3 regions of the Streptomyces sp. NPDC052225 genome follow, and region 1 is predicted to be linked to each of the others. Evidence: riboswitches for the same ligand, from Rfam matches in the RefSeq annotation. Region 1 holds a riboswitch; each other region holds the start of a gene.
What was found. A riboswitch is a leader RNA that binds a small molecule or an ion and turns the genes downstream of it on or off. The one in region 1 is predicted to bind cyclic di-AMP.
Positions count from the first base shown of each region.

Region 2: linked by a shared signal. The riboswitch ahead of AB0L37_RS03005 (M23 family metallopeptidase) and the one ahead of AB0L37_RS31690 (NlpC/P60 family protein) in region 1 are both predicted to bind cyclic di-AMP.
Region 3: linked by a shared signal. The riboswitch ahead of AB0L37_RS21285 (LysM peptidoglycan-binding domain-containing M23 family metallopeptidase) and the one ahead of AB0L37_RS31690 (NlpC/P60 family protein) in region 1 are both predicted to bind cyclic di-AMP.

Region 1 covers NZ_JBFAVD010000028.1:48,024-52,596, reverse strand. The annotation lists gene AB0L37_RS31700 (NlpC/P60 family protein) at 1-1,078, opposite strand, end outside; gene AB0L37_RS31695 (hypothetical protein) at 1,403-1,756, shown strand; gene AB0L37_RS31690 (NlpC/P60 family protein) at 1,770-2,951, opposite strand; cyclic di-AMP (ydaO/yuaA leader) riboswitch at 2,959-3,141, opposite strand; gene AB0L37_RS31685 (hypothetical protein) at 3,350-3,586, shown strand; gene AB0L37_RS31680 (hypothetical protein) at 3,592-3,969, shown strand; gene pcrA (DNA helicase PcrA) at 4,063-4,573, shown strand, end outside.
Region 2 covers NZ_JBFAVD010000001.1:601,628-606,200, reverse strand. The annotation lists gene AB0L37_RS03015 (PrsW family intramembrane metalloprotease) at 1-944, shown strand, start outside; gene AB0L37_RS03010 (aldo/keto reductase) at 946-1,893, opposite strand; gene AB0L37_RS03005 (M23 family metallopeptidase) at 2,026-3,039, opposite strand; cyclic di-AMP (ydaO/yuaA leader) riboswitch at 3,081-3,216, opposite strand; gene AB0L37_RS03000 (PP2C family protein-serine/threonine phosphatase) at 3,430-4,545, opposite strand.
Region 3 covers NZ_JBFAVD010000014.1:55,704-60,276, forward strand. The annotation lists gene AB0L37_RS21265 (aspartate aminotransferase family protein) at 1-736, shown strand, start outside; gene AB0L37_RS21270 (XRE family transcriptional regulator) at 810-1,436, shown strand; gene AB0L37_RS21275 (DUF6126 family protein) at 1,438-1,584, shown strand; gene AB0L37_RS21280 (tyrosine-protein phosphatase) at 1,598-2,395, opposite strand; cyclic di-AMP (ydaO/yuaA leader) riboswitch at 2,763-2,948, shown strand; gene AB0L37_RS21285 (LysM peptidoglycan-binding domain-containing M23 family metallopeptidase) at 2,952-3,692, shown strand; gene AB0L37_RS21290 (SGNH/GDSL hydrolase family protein) at 3,823-4,573, shown strand, end outside.

The DNA of each region.
Region 1 (4,573 bases):
GCGTGGCCCCTGCGAACGGCATCTGGTCGATCGGCGCGATCCGCACGGGCGCGGACGGGTTCGGCGCGTGGATCATCTGGCCGTTGCCGATGTAGAGGCCGACGTGACTGATGCCGGAGTAGAAGAACACCAGGTCGCCCGGATGGAGTTGGGACTTGGGGATGCGCTGCCCCGCGTTGATCTGGGCGTACGTGGTGCGGGGGATCGAGACGCCCGCGGCGCGGTACGCGGCCTGGGTCAGGCCCGAGCAGTCGAAGGCGTTGGGCCCGGTCGCGCCCCAGACGTACGGGCTGCCGAGGGCGCCCTGCGCGTAGGAGATCGCCGCTGCCACGCGGGAGTTGGACGCCTTGCCGAGGTCGGCGGTGAGGTCGTCGCGGGACGTCGCGCGCGAGGCGTGACCGGAGCCGTCCGTGCCGTACGAGGCGCCCGGGCCGTCCGTGCCGCCGGAGGCGAGCGCCCGGTCGGCCGGGTCGAGGCGGTCGAGGAGCCGCTTCGCCTCACCCAGCTTCTTCGTCACCGTCTTCTTCTGGCGCTCCAACTCCCGCTGTTTCCCGCGCAGTTCGGAGAGCGTGCCGTCGGCTTTCCCGCGCACCTGGTCGATCTCGCGCAGCTCCTTGCGGACCCGCGCGATCGTGGCGGCCTGCCGGGTGCCGACCCGGTCGGCGAGGGCCGCCTCGTCCAGGTAGCGGTCGGGCGTGGAGGAGAGGAGCAGTCGGACGGTCGGGTCGACACCGCCGGTGCGGTACTGCTCCGCCGCCATCGAGCCCAGCTTCTGCCGCTGGGAGTTGAGGGCCTCGGTGCGCCGCGACGCCTCGTCCTGGAGACTGTCGACCTTCTTCTGGGCCTTCTCGGCCTTCTCCTTCGCGCCGTTGTACTTCTCGGTGGCGACCTCCGCCTCCTGGTAGAGCTTGTCGACCTTCGCCTTCACCTCGGTGGGGGAGAGGTGCGGCTCCGCGTGCGCCGTGCCGCCGTCGAAGACGGTGGCGGTCGCCGCGGAGGCGAGGGCGAGGGTGGCCGCTGTGCGGGCCGTACTGCCACTGAGCGAGCGCTGTCGGGGCTTGCGGTGCGCTGCCGGCACGTGACGCCACGTCCTTTCGGAACGTCCTGCTTACGCGTCCGGCGGCGGCCCGCACAGGGGGAGCGGGCCGCCGCCGGACCTTTCTCGGCGGTGGTGTCCGACTGCCGCCCCTGGCCCGGGCGGCGGTGGGGAGCCGGTCACCTGAGGAAGGACGCTAAACCTCGGCGTAACGGGTTGGTGGCGGATTGTTCGCAACTGGCCCGTTTGTTGTGAGCGGTGTCGGAGAGTGACAGTCGCGTGCCCGCGGATGTCCGGGTGGGGTGCGGTGGAGTCCATGGGGGAGCGGTGACGGCCGGCGATCACCGCTTGGCTACGCTCCGCCTCATGGACGTACTCATCCACATCTTCGTCGGCCTGCACATCATCGGCATCGCCTCCCTGCTCGGCGGCTTCCTCACGCAGATGTCCGCGATGGGGCAGGGCGCGGCCCGCTTCAACAAGGCCATGCTGCACGGCGCGCTGACCATGCTGGTGACCGGTGTCGCCCTCGTCGGCCTCAATCAGGCCGACGACAACACCGTGAACAACATCAAGATCGGTGTGAAGCTGGCGATCCTCATCGTCATCCTCGGCATCGTGTACGTGAAGCGCGACGAGGAGAAGGCGGAGAAGGCCCTGTTCGCGACCGTCGGCGGACTCACGATCGCGAACATCTTCATCGCCGTTCTGTGGACCTGAGGGATCCGAGGGGTCAGGCGGGCCGCACCACGCTGTGGATGGACGACGTGCCGTCGTAGTAGATGGACTCCTCGCGGACGTACGCACCCGGCTTCGGCGCGTGGATCATCATGCCGTCGCCGAGGTAGAGGCCGACGTGGCTGATGTCGTCGTAGAAGAAGACCAGGTCGCCCGGCTGGATGTCGGAGAGCGGCACCGTCGTGCCGACCTCGACCTGGTCCCAGGTGGTGCGCGGCAGCGAGATCCCCGCCGCCTTCCACGCGGCCTGCGTGAGCCCCGAGCAGTCGTACGAGTCCGGGCCCGTGGCGCCCCACACGTACGGCTTGCCCTCCTGGGCCTTGGCGAACGCGAGCGCCTTCGCCGCCTTGGTGGCGTACGAGTCGGACGTGTCCGAGGCGGACCCGGAGGAGTCCGACGAGTCCGTGGAGCCCTGCTCCTTGGCGGCGGCCTCCTCGGCGGCCTTCCGCTTCTCCTCCTCCGCGGCCTTCTGCTGTGCGGCGAGCTCGGCGGCCTTCTTCTCGGCCGCCTCCTGCTTCGCCTTCTCGATGGCCGCGAGGCGCGCCTTCTCCTCGGCCGTCAGCTTGGAGAGCAGTTCCCGCGCGTCGGACAGCTTGGTCTGCACGTCCTGCTTGGTGGTCCTCAGCTCGGTCTGCGACGTGGTGAGGTCCTTGAGGCTGGCCTGCGCCTCGGTGCGCTTCTTCGCCGTGGTGCGCTGCTGGACCTGGTAGTCGTCGACGGCCTTCTTCTGCTCGTCGGTGAGCCGGCTCATCAGCTGGCGCTGCGAGAAATAGTCCTCGGGGTCGTCCGCGAGGAACATCGTCGCCGTGTCGCTGATGCCGCCCGTGCGGTACTGCTCGGCGGCGAACCGGCCCAGCTTCTGGCGCGCCGTGTTCATCTTCTCGGTGCGCTGCGCGATGTCGTCGAGGAGCTTGTCGACCTGCTTCTTCTTGCCCTCGGTCCGTTCCTTGGCCGCGTTGTACTTCTGCGTGGACACCTCGGCCTGCCGGTACAGGGTGTCGACCTTCTTCTGCACCTCTTCGATGCTCGGCTTGTGGGGCTGCGTGGGGGCGGCCTGGGCCGTCTGCGAGAGCAGGGCGACGGAGGTGAGCGCGGCGGTCGTGATGCCGACGGCGGGTGTCGTACGAAGGCCGCCGGATATCCGGGACCGGCTGCGCGGCTTGCGGTGCGACGCCAAGGCAGGCGACTCCTTCCATGGTCCGCCTACCGGGTTAGCTGTCGGGTTCGGGCGGGTGGTGCTCGTCGTGCGGAAGGCTGCCCTACGGTCAACTGCCCGGTGCTGCCGGGCCGTTGGGCCGATTCACCCCAAGGTCGGTGGGTCCCCGGTTCCCTGCCTTGCGGCGTACGGAACTCAGCGGGGGCTGTCCGGTCGCCGCGTTGTTCGCGGGCGGGGGGACGGACTGCCCGCGCAGCACCGTAGCCAACTGGTGTTGCTGCTGTGAAGGTTGATGTTCGATATGCCCGATACATTTTCGTGACCTTGGCTACTCCTCGGGCCCGCGCCCGGCCGTACGTGGTCAATCCGGAGGGATCTGCGCCGAATTGTCCGTAGATTGACCGGAGCCTTCCCCGGAGTTGCGGAGTCCGCCGACTTGTCCGCAGTACGGCCCCGCCACCGCGGGAGCGGGCGAGGGCGGCCCCGAGGGCGACACCTGTATCGGCACCTCGGCGGGCGTCGCGAAGCTCGACCAGGACGGCGGCGGGTGCCGGAGGAAGGCGTCGTTCGTCCCCGGGCTGTCGTCGGGCGCGACGAAGGACGGCGGCTTCGCGACCGGCCTCGACGGCGTCTTTGTCTCGGGCGCCCCGTCGTAGCGGACGTGGCGGGCGACGACCTCGTCGTGGTGTCGCCGGGCGGCAGGGCCAAGCCGTTCACCGTCTTCCCGAACCGCAACGGCCACGTGGCCGTCCCCGCCTCGATCGCCCTCGGCCCCGACGGCAACCTCTACGTCGGCGACCTGAACGGCGAGGCCGCCAGGGCGACCGCCCGCGTCTGGAAGGTCAGCCCCGGCGGCAGGATCCTCGGCTGGACCTCCGGCTTCGGCCCGGTCACCGGCGTCGCGGCCGACGGACACGGCGATCTGTACGTCAGCCGGCTCTTCGCCCGGACCGTCACCAAGGCCGACCGCGCCGGGACCGTCCTGGAGGGCGGAAAGAAGTCGCCCGGCGGCCGGTTCCGGCAGATTCTGTCCTTCTGACCTGCGACTTTCCCGGATTCCGGAGTCTGTCTTCCAGCGGTGTCGCAAAGGCGGCGGCGGGGTGTCAGTGGGGCGGCCTAGACTCGTAGGGCGATGAGCAGCCTCTTTGACGACAACTTCCTGGCCAGCCTCCAGAGCGGCGCGGAGGAGCCCCCGCCGCCGCCCGAGGACACCGATCCCGCAGCAGCTCCGGAGCCGATCCCGGACGACCTGTTCGGCGGGAAGTTCGACGTGCCTCCGGCCCGGGACGCCCACTACCGCGACGGTGCGCCGCGCCCGGTCATCGACCCGGCCGCGCTCCTCGACGGGCTGAACGAGAACCAGAAGGCGGCCGTCGTGCACGGCGGCTCGCCCCTGCTCATCGTCGCGGGCGCGGGCTCCGGCAAGACCCGCGTCCTGACCCACCGGATCGCCTACCTGCTCGCCGAGCGCGGCGTCCACCCCGGCCAGATCCTCGCGATCACGTTCACGAACAAGGCCGCGGGCGAGATGAAGGAGCGCGTCGAGTCCCTCGTCGGGCCGCGGGCCAACGCGATGTGGGTCTCCACCTTCCACAGCGCGTGCGTGCGCATCCTGCGTCGCGAGTCGAAGAAGCTCGGCTTCA
Region 2 (4,573 bases), on a different contig from region 1:
AGACCGCCACCGCCGACCCGTCCCGCGCCGACACCCTCGGCGCGACGGTGATCGCCCCGATCGTCGAGGAGTCCGCGAAGGCGGCGGCGGTGCTGCTCGTCTTCCTCTTCCGCAGACGGGACTTCCACGGGATCGTCGACGGGGTCGTCATCGCCGGCGTCACCGCGACCGGCTTCGCGTTCACCGAGAACATCCTCTATCTCGGCAACGCCTTCGGCACCGACCAGCTCACGGGCACAGGACCCGGCCTCAGCTCGGTCACCGCCGCCACGTTCTTCGTCCGCATCGTCATGTCGCCGTTCGCGCACCCGCTGTTCACGGTGCTCACCGGCATCGGCTTCGGGATCGCCGCCGTCACGGCGCCCGACCGCGGCCGCGCCCGCCGCCTGCTGCTCCCGCTCGGCGGGCTGCTCGCCGCGATGGGCATGCACGCCTTCTGGAACGGCTCGTCGTCGCTCGGCGAGTACGGGTTCTTCGCGGTGTACGCGGCGTTCATGGTGCCGGTGTTCGGCCTGCTGACCTGGCTCGCGGTCTTCGTACGGCAGCGCGAGCTGCGCACCGTGCGGCAGGAGCTGCCCGCGTACGTGGCGGCGGGCTGGCTGGCGCCGCCCGAGCCGTTCGCGCTCGGCTCGCTCAAGGCGCGGCGCCTGGCGCGGGAGTACGCGGCGCACTACGGCGGCAAGCCGGCGGCCACGGCGGTCGCCGAGTACGAGTCGTACGCGACCTCGCTCGCGCTGCTCCGGCACCGCGGCCGCAAGGGCCGGGCCGGCGCCGATTTCGTCGTACGGGAGCGGGAGTTGCTGGACGCGCTGTGGGAGCGGCGCGGCTATGCGCGGGCCGCGCTCGCGTACGGGTCGCGGGCGGCGGCCCCGATGTGGCTGCCGCCGGTGTACGCGGGCCCGCCGTTCGCGCAGGGACCCGCGTACAACCCCTACCGGTACTGAATCAGGCGGACGCGGCCGTCAGCTTCCGGATCTCGGCCTCCGTCAGCTCCAGGTCCGCCACCGCGAGCAGCGCCGGGAGCTGCTCCACGACGCGGGCCGAGGCGATCGGCGCGGCCACGGTGGGCTGGGCGGCGAGCCAGGCGAGGGCGACCGTGGCGATCTCGGCGTCGTGGGCCTGCGCGACCTCGTCGAGGGCGGCGAGCACCTTGCGGCCGCGCTCGGTCTCCAGGTGCCGGCCGGCGCCGGCGGCCCGCGCGCTGTCGACGGTGGCGCCCGGACGGTACTTGCCGGTCAGGAAGCCGGAGGCGAGCGCGTAGTAGGGGACGGCGCCGAGGCCGGCGCGCGAGGCGATGTCCTGGCGCTCGCCCTCGTACGTGTCGCGCGAGACGAGGTTGTAGTGCGGCTGGATGGCGACGTAGCGGGCCACGCCCTCGCGGTCGGAGAAGTCGAGGGACTCCTGGAGGCGCGCGGGCGAGATGTTCGAGGCGGCGATGTTGCGCACCTTGCCGGCCTTCACCAGCTCGTCGAGCGCGCCGATGATCTCCTCGACCGGGATCGTCTCGTCGTCGTCGAAGTGCGTGTAGTACAGGTCGATGTGGTCGGTGCCCAGGCGCTTGAGGGAGGCGTCGGCGGCGGCCTTGATGTTCGCGCCGCGCAGGCCCTGGAAGTCGGGGTGGCGGGCGACCTTGGTGGCCACGACGACGTCGTCGCGGTTGCCGCGGGACGCCAGCCACTTGCCGATGATGGTCTCCGACTCGCCGCCCTCGTTGCCCTCGACCCAGGCCGAGTACGAGTCCGCGGTGTCGATGAAGTTGCCGCCCCCGGCGACGTACGCGTCGAGCACCGCGAACGAGGTGGCCTCGTCGGCGGTCCAGCCGAAGACGTTGCCGCCGAGGGAGAGCGGGAAGACCTCGAGGTCCGAGGAGCCGAGCTTGCGAAGAGAAGTCATGTGTCGGCTCAACAGACGTACAGAATGCGGTATTCCGTAGACAGCGAGGTCAGCCCGCCAAAGGTGGGTAAAACCGGCAGCCCTGACGTCGGGGGGTTGCCGCCAGGACCGCCGGGGTCACAAGGCGGGCTCTCAGGGAGTGAGGCCCTTGTCGCGCAGCCAGGCGGCCGGGTCGATGCCGGTGGCCTGCCCGCCGGGGTGGACCTCCAGGTGGAGGTGCGGTCCCGTGACGTTGCCGGTGGCGCCCACGCGGCCGATGACGTCGCCGGTGGAGACCTTCTGGCCCACCGTGACGTTCATCGACGACTGGTGGCAGAACCACAGCTCGGTGCCGTCGTCGAGGGTGATGACCGTGCGGTAGCCGTACGCGGTGTTCCAGCCGGCCTCGGTGACGGTGCCGGAGTGGATGGCGTAGATCGGGGTACCCGTGGGAGCGGCGAAGTCCAGGCCCGTGTGGTAGCCGGACGACCACATGGCGCCGGGCTGCCCGAACGTGCCGGTGATCGTGTACGAGGCGACCGGGATCTTGTAGCTCTTGGCGAGCTTGGCGAGGCGCTCGGCCTCGGCCTTCTTGCGCGCCTCCTCCTCGGCCGCCTTCTTCTCGGCGGCGGCCTTGGTCTCGGCGGCCTTCTGCTTCGCGGCGGCTTCCTCGGCGGCCTTCTGCGCGGCTGCCTCTTCGGCGGCCTGCTTCTCGGCGGCGTCGGCGGCGTCCTGCTGCGTCTCGGCCTGCTGCATGATGCGGGCGCGCAGCGTCTCGCCTGCGTCGGTCTGGCCGCTGCCGGTGCCCATGGTGGTGAGCGGGGCGGCCGCGGCGGCGGGGGCTCCGTCCGAGTCGTCGGATATCAGCGCGCCCACGCCGGGCAGCGACTTGGCCTCCGGCAGGGAGTCCTTGACGGCCGACAGGTCGGGCATGGAGATCTGGACCGCGGGCTTGCCGCCCTGCGCGGTGGCGATGCCGCCCGCGCCGACGGCGGCGATCACGCCGACGCCGAGGACCGTGGAGCTGCGCGCGAGGCCTCCGCGCTGCCGGGCGACGCGGTGCTTGCCGCGGACGGGGCGGACGGACTCCTCGGTGGGGTTCCACTCCTCCCAGTTCTCCTGCGCGACACTCTCGGCACCGAAGTCACCGTCGGTGGAGGCATGCAAGAACTCGGGGGCAGGACGGTTCGACGCCACGAAGGCGCTCTCCTTTCCTTCCTTCTCGCCTACCGGGTTAGCTGACGGGTTCGGAGCAGGAAGGTCTCCTACGGACGTGAAGTACGTCCGATTCACCCCAAGTTGGTGGTTCCCCGGCTCCCTTTCGGGATTAGGCGTGTGCGCACGGAGCCATCTCTTGTGACGGCTGGGACGACCGCGCTGCGTTATCGAACGTTAATAGACAGCCGACACTAATTCCAAGCCGTTCCCACTGATCGTTCACTTCTTTGGCCTGGACTTAACGGCCGAAGACCGGGCGGAACGGGTCGACTTGGCCGACCGCGCGAACACGCCCTTCAGCTGACGGTGTGTCAATTGTTATGCGGAGAGCGCGGAGAGTCACGGCCGTCGTACGGCGAGCAGTGCCATGTCGTCGGTCGCGCCGCCCCCGGTGTGCGCGCGCACCTCCTCCGAGAGCGCCGCGAGGAGTTCCTCGGGTCCGGGGAAGATGCGCCCGGCGAGGCGGGCCGCCGGATCGTAGAAGACGCCGTCCGCGTCGCGCGCCTCGGAGAGCCCGTCGGTGTAGAGCAGCAGAGTGGCGCCCGCCGGGAAGCCCGCCTCGGTGGCCCGGTCGGGCCAGCTGCCGAGTTCGCTCATGCCGAGCGGGAGCGCCGCCTCGTCGGGTCCGATGACGCGTACGGTGCCGTCGCCGAGCAGCACGATGGGTTCGGGGTGGCCGCGGTTGAGGATGCGGACGACCCTGTCGAAGCCGCCGCCGTGCGGGATCTCGGCGAGCACGGCCGTGGTGAATCCCTCGAAGTCGTCGATGCCGCTGCGCCGGGTGCCCTCGCGCGCGAGCGCCCGCTCCAGGCGCTGGGCGACCGCCTCCAGGCTGCCCTCCTGCTCGGCGGCCTCCCGGAACGCGCCGATCACCACGGCGACGGCGGCGACCGCACCCATCCCCTTGCCGCGTACGTCACCGACGACGATCCGGACACCGTGCGGGGTGTCCTGCACGGCGTACAGGTCCCCGCCGATGAACGCCCCGGCCTGCGCGGCCTCGTACCGCGCGGCGATGGCGAGCCCGCCGATCCGGCCCGCGGGCACGGGCAGCACGGCGAGCTGCGCGGCCTCGGCGATCTGCCGCGCGGACGCCAGCTGTTCGTCGCTGCGCCGCACGATCCGGTTGATGAAGCAGGCGAGGGCGCACACGGTGGCCACGGTGGCGATCTCCGTGATGACGTCGGAGCCGAACTCGCCCGTGTATCTGAGGTGGACGGCGACGATCGCGGCGATCGAGACGAGTCCGGCCACGAGTGTGCCGCGCAGCGAGAAGAACGGGGCGGCGACCAGGGGCGCCGCGCTGAACAGGGGCGCGCCGGAGAACCCCGACGGGGTGAAGTACTCGTAGGCCGCGCCGCAGACGATGAGCAGGACGGGGAGCAGTCGCAGGAAGGCACGGGTGGCGCCGGTGTCCGACGCGTATCTGTGCCTGCCTCCTCCGCGCTGCCCCACCACGTCTCCTACCGGCTCCGCGCCCGCT
Region 3 (4,573 bases), on a different contig from region 1:
GTATCTGCGGGCCGCGCAGGACCTCCTGCGGGGGCACAAGGCGCTGCTCATCGCCGACGAGGTGCAGACCGGGCTCGGCCGCACCGGCGACTTCTACGCGTACCAGCACGAGGACGGCGTCGAGCCGGACCTCGTGTGCGTCGCGAAGGCGCTGTCGGGCGGCTATGTCCCGGTCGGCGCGACGCTCGGCAAGGACTGGATCTTCAAGAAGGTCTACTCGTCCATGGACCGTGTCCTCGTCCACTCGGCGAGCTTCGGGTCCAACGCGCAGGCGATGGCGGCCGGGCTCGCCGTCCTGTCGGTCATGGAGGACGACCAGATCGTCGCGAACGCCCGCGCCATGGGCGATCTCCTGAAGTCCCGGCTCGCCGCGCTCGTCGACCGCTACGAGCTGCTCAGCGACGTGCGCGGACGCGGGCTCATGATCGGCATCGAGTTCGGCCGGCCCAAGTCCCTGAAGCTGCGCAGCCGTTGGACGATGCTGCAGGCCGCGCGCAAGGGCCTGTTCGCGCAGATGGTCGTCGTGCCGCTGCTCCAGAAACACCGGATCCTCACACAGGTCTCCGGCGACCACCTGGAGGTGATCAAGCTGATCCCGCCGCTCGTCGTGGACGAGGCCGACGTCGACCGGTTCGTGGAGGCCTTCACCGCCGTGATGGACGACGCGCACAGCGGCGGTGGACTGATGTGGGACTTCAGCAAGACACTGATCAAGCAGGCGGTCGCCAACCGCTGAGACGCCCCCGAGAGACTTTGCCTCTGAGGCAAAGGATTTGCCGCTGGGGCAGGGCTCTGGCTGAATCGACAGCATGAGTCCTGCCCTCCCGGAGGAGGTTCCGGAGCCCCCGGAGCTGCCCGCCGTAGCGCCCCAGCTGCGCGCCCTGCGCCGCCGCGCCTCCCTCACGCTGGAGCACGCGGCCCGCGCGGCCGGCCTGTCGCCGGCCCACCTCTCACGCCTGGAGACCGGACAGCGCCAGCCGTCGCTGCCGATGCTGCTCGCTCTCGCCCGTACCTACGGTACGACGGTCTCCGAACTGCTCGGCGAGACCCCCGCCGACCGTGACGCCGTCGTCCGGGCCGGGGCCATGGAGCCCACCGAGGCCGGCGGCTGGGTGTACCGGCAGGCCGGCGCCCCCGGCCGCGGCATGCAGGCGCTGCGGGTCCACATCCCGTACGGCAGCCAGGGCGACATCGTGCGCGTCCACCCCGGCGAGGAGTGGCTCTACGTCCTCGAAGGGCGGCTGCGGCTGCGGCTCGGGGACACGACCCACCGGCTCGGCCCGGGTGACAGCGCCCACTTCGACTCGCTCACCCCGCACCGGCTCGCCGCGGCGGACCAGGGCGGGGCCGAGCTCCTCTTCGTCCACACCCTGTTGCAGAGCCCGACCGCCGCGCTGTGCCTCGGCCCCGCGGCCGGTCCGATCCGGGAGGTCTGACATGAGTGACACCGAGCGGCCCGCGGGCCGTGACATCGAGGACAAGCTGCCGCGCGGCATCTGGGTGCGGGTCCTCGTGTACGTCTTCGCCGGGCACGCCCTGGCCGCCTTCATCTATCTGCTGTTCACGCTGGGCGGCGGCCAGTAGGCGGCCTGGACCGTCAGTCCAGCAGGCGCTCGCGCAGCCGCTCGCGGTCGGCCGCGGTGAGCTTCAGGCCCTCTTCCAGGTAGCGGTCCGTGCTGCCCCAGGTCTCCTCGAGCGTCTCGAAGGCCGCGTTCAGGTACTCGGCGCGCGCGTCGAAGAGCGGGCTGAGCAGCTCCATGACCTCGGGGGAGTACGCGTCCGCGGACGTGCCGCTGCGGCGCACCTTGTAGCGGCGGTGCTTCGCGTTCGACTCCAGGTAGTCCGCCTCGATGGCGTCGCGCTCCACGCCGACCGCGAGCAGTGTCACGGCGATCGACAGGCCCGCGCGGTCCTTGCCCGCGGCGCAGTGCATCAGGGCGGGGACGCTGTCCTCGGCGAGCGCGTGCAGCACCCGGCTGTGCTCGCCGGTGCGCTGCGTGATGATCGAGCGGTAGGACGTGATCATGCGGTTCGCGGCGCGGCCCTCGGACAGGAGCGCCCGCAGCTGCTCTATGTCGCCGTCGCGGACCATCTGCCAGAACTCGGCGCCGTCGGCCGGGTCGGACAGCGGCAGGTTCACATTGCGCACGCCCGGCAACTCGACGTCGGCGCCCTCAAGGCGCTGGTCCGCCGCGTTGCGGAAGTCGAAGACCGTGTGCAGCCCGAGGCCCGCGAGGAACACCGCGTCCTCGGCGGTGGCGTGGGCGAGGTGTCCGCTGCGGTAGAGCACGCCCTGGCGCACGCGCCGGCCGTCCACGGTCGGGAGGCCGCCGACGTCCCGGAAGTTGCGTACTCCGGCCAGCTCGGGCTCGGTGGACGGGACGTGCTGCGTCACGGGGGCTCCTCCCGGTCGGGGCACCGGCGTTGCTCGCCGGCGGATCGCGCTCCTGACGATACGACATGGCTTCCCGGGGCAACCATCTGTCCGATTTGAGGCTTTCCTTGGTAACTGTCCCTGGTAGCACGGGTGTTGCGCAGGTCTGCGTGAGCAGGCTCATAGCCGTGACGTTCCGTGGCGGTCGTCCGGATTGCGGCGCGCGGAATTTGCTAGGGGTAAGGCGTTGGTAAAGCGGAAGGGTCGACGCAGGGTGACACCGGGAACTCCCAGTCGATCAAGAAAGGGCTGGCGTACGTGAATTCGGCGCTTGTCGCCGCCTTTCTCATTCCTTTACGGTCACCACCAACTCCGGTCGGAACGCCTAGTCCTGCCACCGCCCGGATTCCGAACGACTACCCGTGACGGCAGGAGCGGGGGACCCACAGGCAGTACGCCGCCGAGGGAATTCCCCATGCGGCTCGGGGTGAAGTCGCGTCCGTACGACGGGCGCGGCCGGACATCTCCCGTCCGAACCCGACAGCTCACCTCGTAGGCGACGGAGAGAGATTTCGCCATGCCCGCAAAGGGAAAGCACCGCCGTCCGAAGTCCCAGCGCGTCACCCGCGCCGCCGCCGTCGTCTCCGCCGGCGGAGCCGCGCTCGCCCTGCCGCTGATCGGCGCGACCGGCGCCCATGCCGCCACCGCCACGACGTACACGGTGAAGGCCGGTGACACGCTCTCCAAGATCGCCGAGGCGCAGGGCGTCGACGGCGGCTGGAAGCAGCTCTACCAGGACAACAAGGCCGCGATCGGCTCCGACGCCGCGCTCATCAAGCCCGGCACGAAGCTCACGCTCGGCGGCGCGGCCAAGGCCACCACCACGGCGACGCAGGCGAGCGCCTCCACCACCACCTCCTACGTGAAGCCCGTCGCCGCGTCCATCGGTACCCCGTACCACCAGAACGGCTCCATGTGGTCCAGCGGCTACCACACCGGGACCGACTTCACCGTTGCCACCGGCACCTCGCTCAAGGCGATCGCCGCCGGCACCGTCGTCTCGGCCGGCTGGGACGGCAGCTACGGCAACGAGGTCGTCATCCAGCACGCCGACGGCAAGTACTCGCAGTACGCCCACATGTCGTCGGTGGGCGTCTCGGCCGGCCAGGCCGTCACCGCCGGGCAGCAGATCGGCCTGTCGGGCGCGACCGGCAACGTCACCGGGCCGCACCTGCACTTCGAGATCCGTACGTCCCCGAACTACGGCTCCGACATCGACCCCCTGGCGTACCTGCGCCAGCACGGTGTGAGCGTCTGACAGGACCCGGCGCGCGCGATCCACTCGGCCCCCCGGGATATTCCCCGGGGGCCGAGTGGGCTATCTCACCACCCGTCAACCCCTGGCTACGGTCGCGTAGGTCACATCCCAGGGTGAAAGATGTGTGGTCGTGGCAAACGAATCGAGATCATTCAGCGGCGGCACGATTCGGTCCTACGCGGCGGTGGGGGACAGCTTCACCGAAGGCGTCGGGGACCCCGGGCCCGACGGGAACTTCGTCGGATGGGCGGACCGGCTCGCCGTCCTCCTGGACGACCGCGTCCCCGAGGACACGTTCCAGTACGCGAACCTCGCGGTCCGCGGCAAGCTCATCGACCAGATCGTCGAGGACCAGCTCCCGCGAGCCGTCGAGCTCGCCCCGGACCTGGTGACCCTCGTCGCGGGCGGCAACGACATCATCCGCCCCGGCACCGACCCGGACGACGTGGCCGAGCGCTTCGAGAAGGCCGTGGTGCGGCTCTCCGAGGCCGCGGGGACCGTCATGGTCGCCACCGGCTTCGACACCCGCGACGTCGCCGTGCTCAAGCACCTGCGCGGCAAGATCGCCACGTACAACATGCACGTACGGGCCATCGCCGACCGGCACGGCTGCGCGATGCTCGACCTGTGGTCCCTCAAGTCGCTCCACGACCGCAGGGCCTGGGACGAGGACCGGCTGCACCTGTCGGCCGAAGGGCACACCCGGGTCGCGCTGCGCGCCGCGCAGGCGCTCGGCATCGAGGTCCCCGCCGACCCGGAGCAGCCCTGGCCGCTGCTTCCGCCGCGCGGCACGTTCGAGGTGCGGCGCGACGACATCCACTGGGCCCGCGAGTTCCTGGTGCCGTGGATCGGGCGGCGACTGCGCGGCGAGTCGTCCGGCG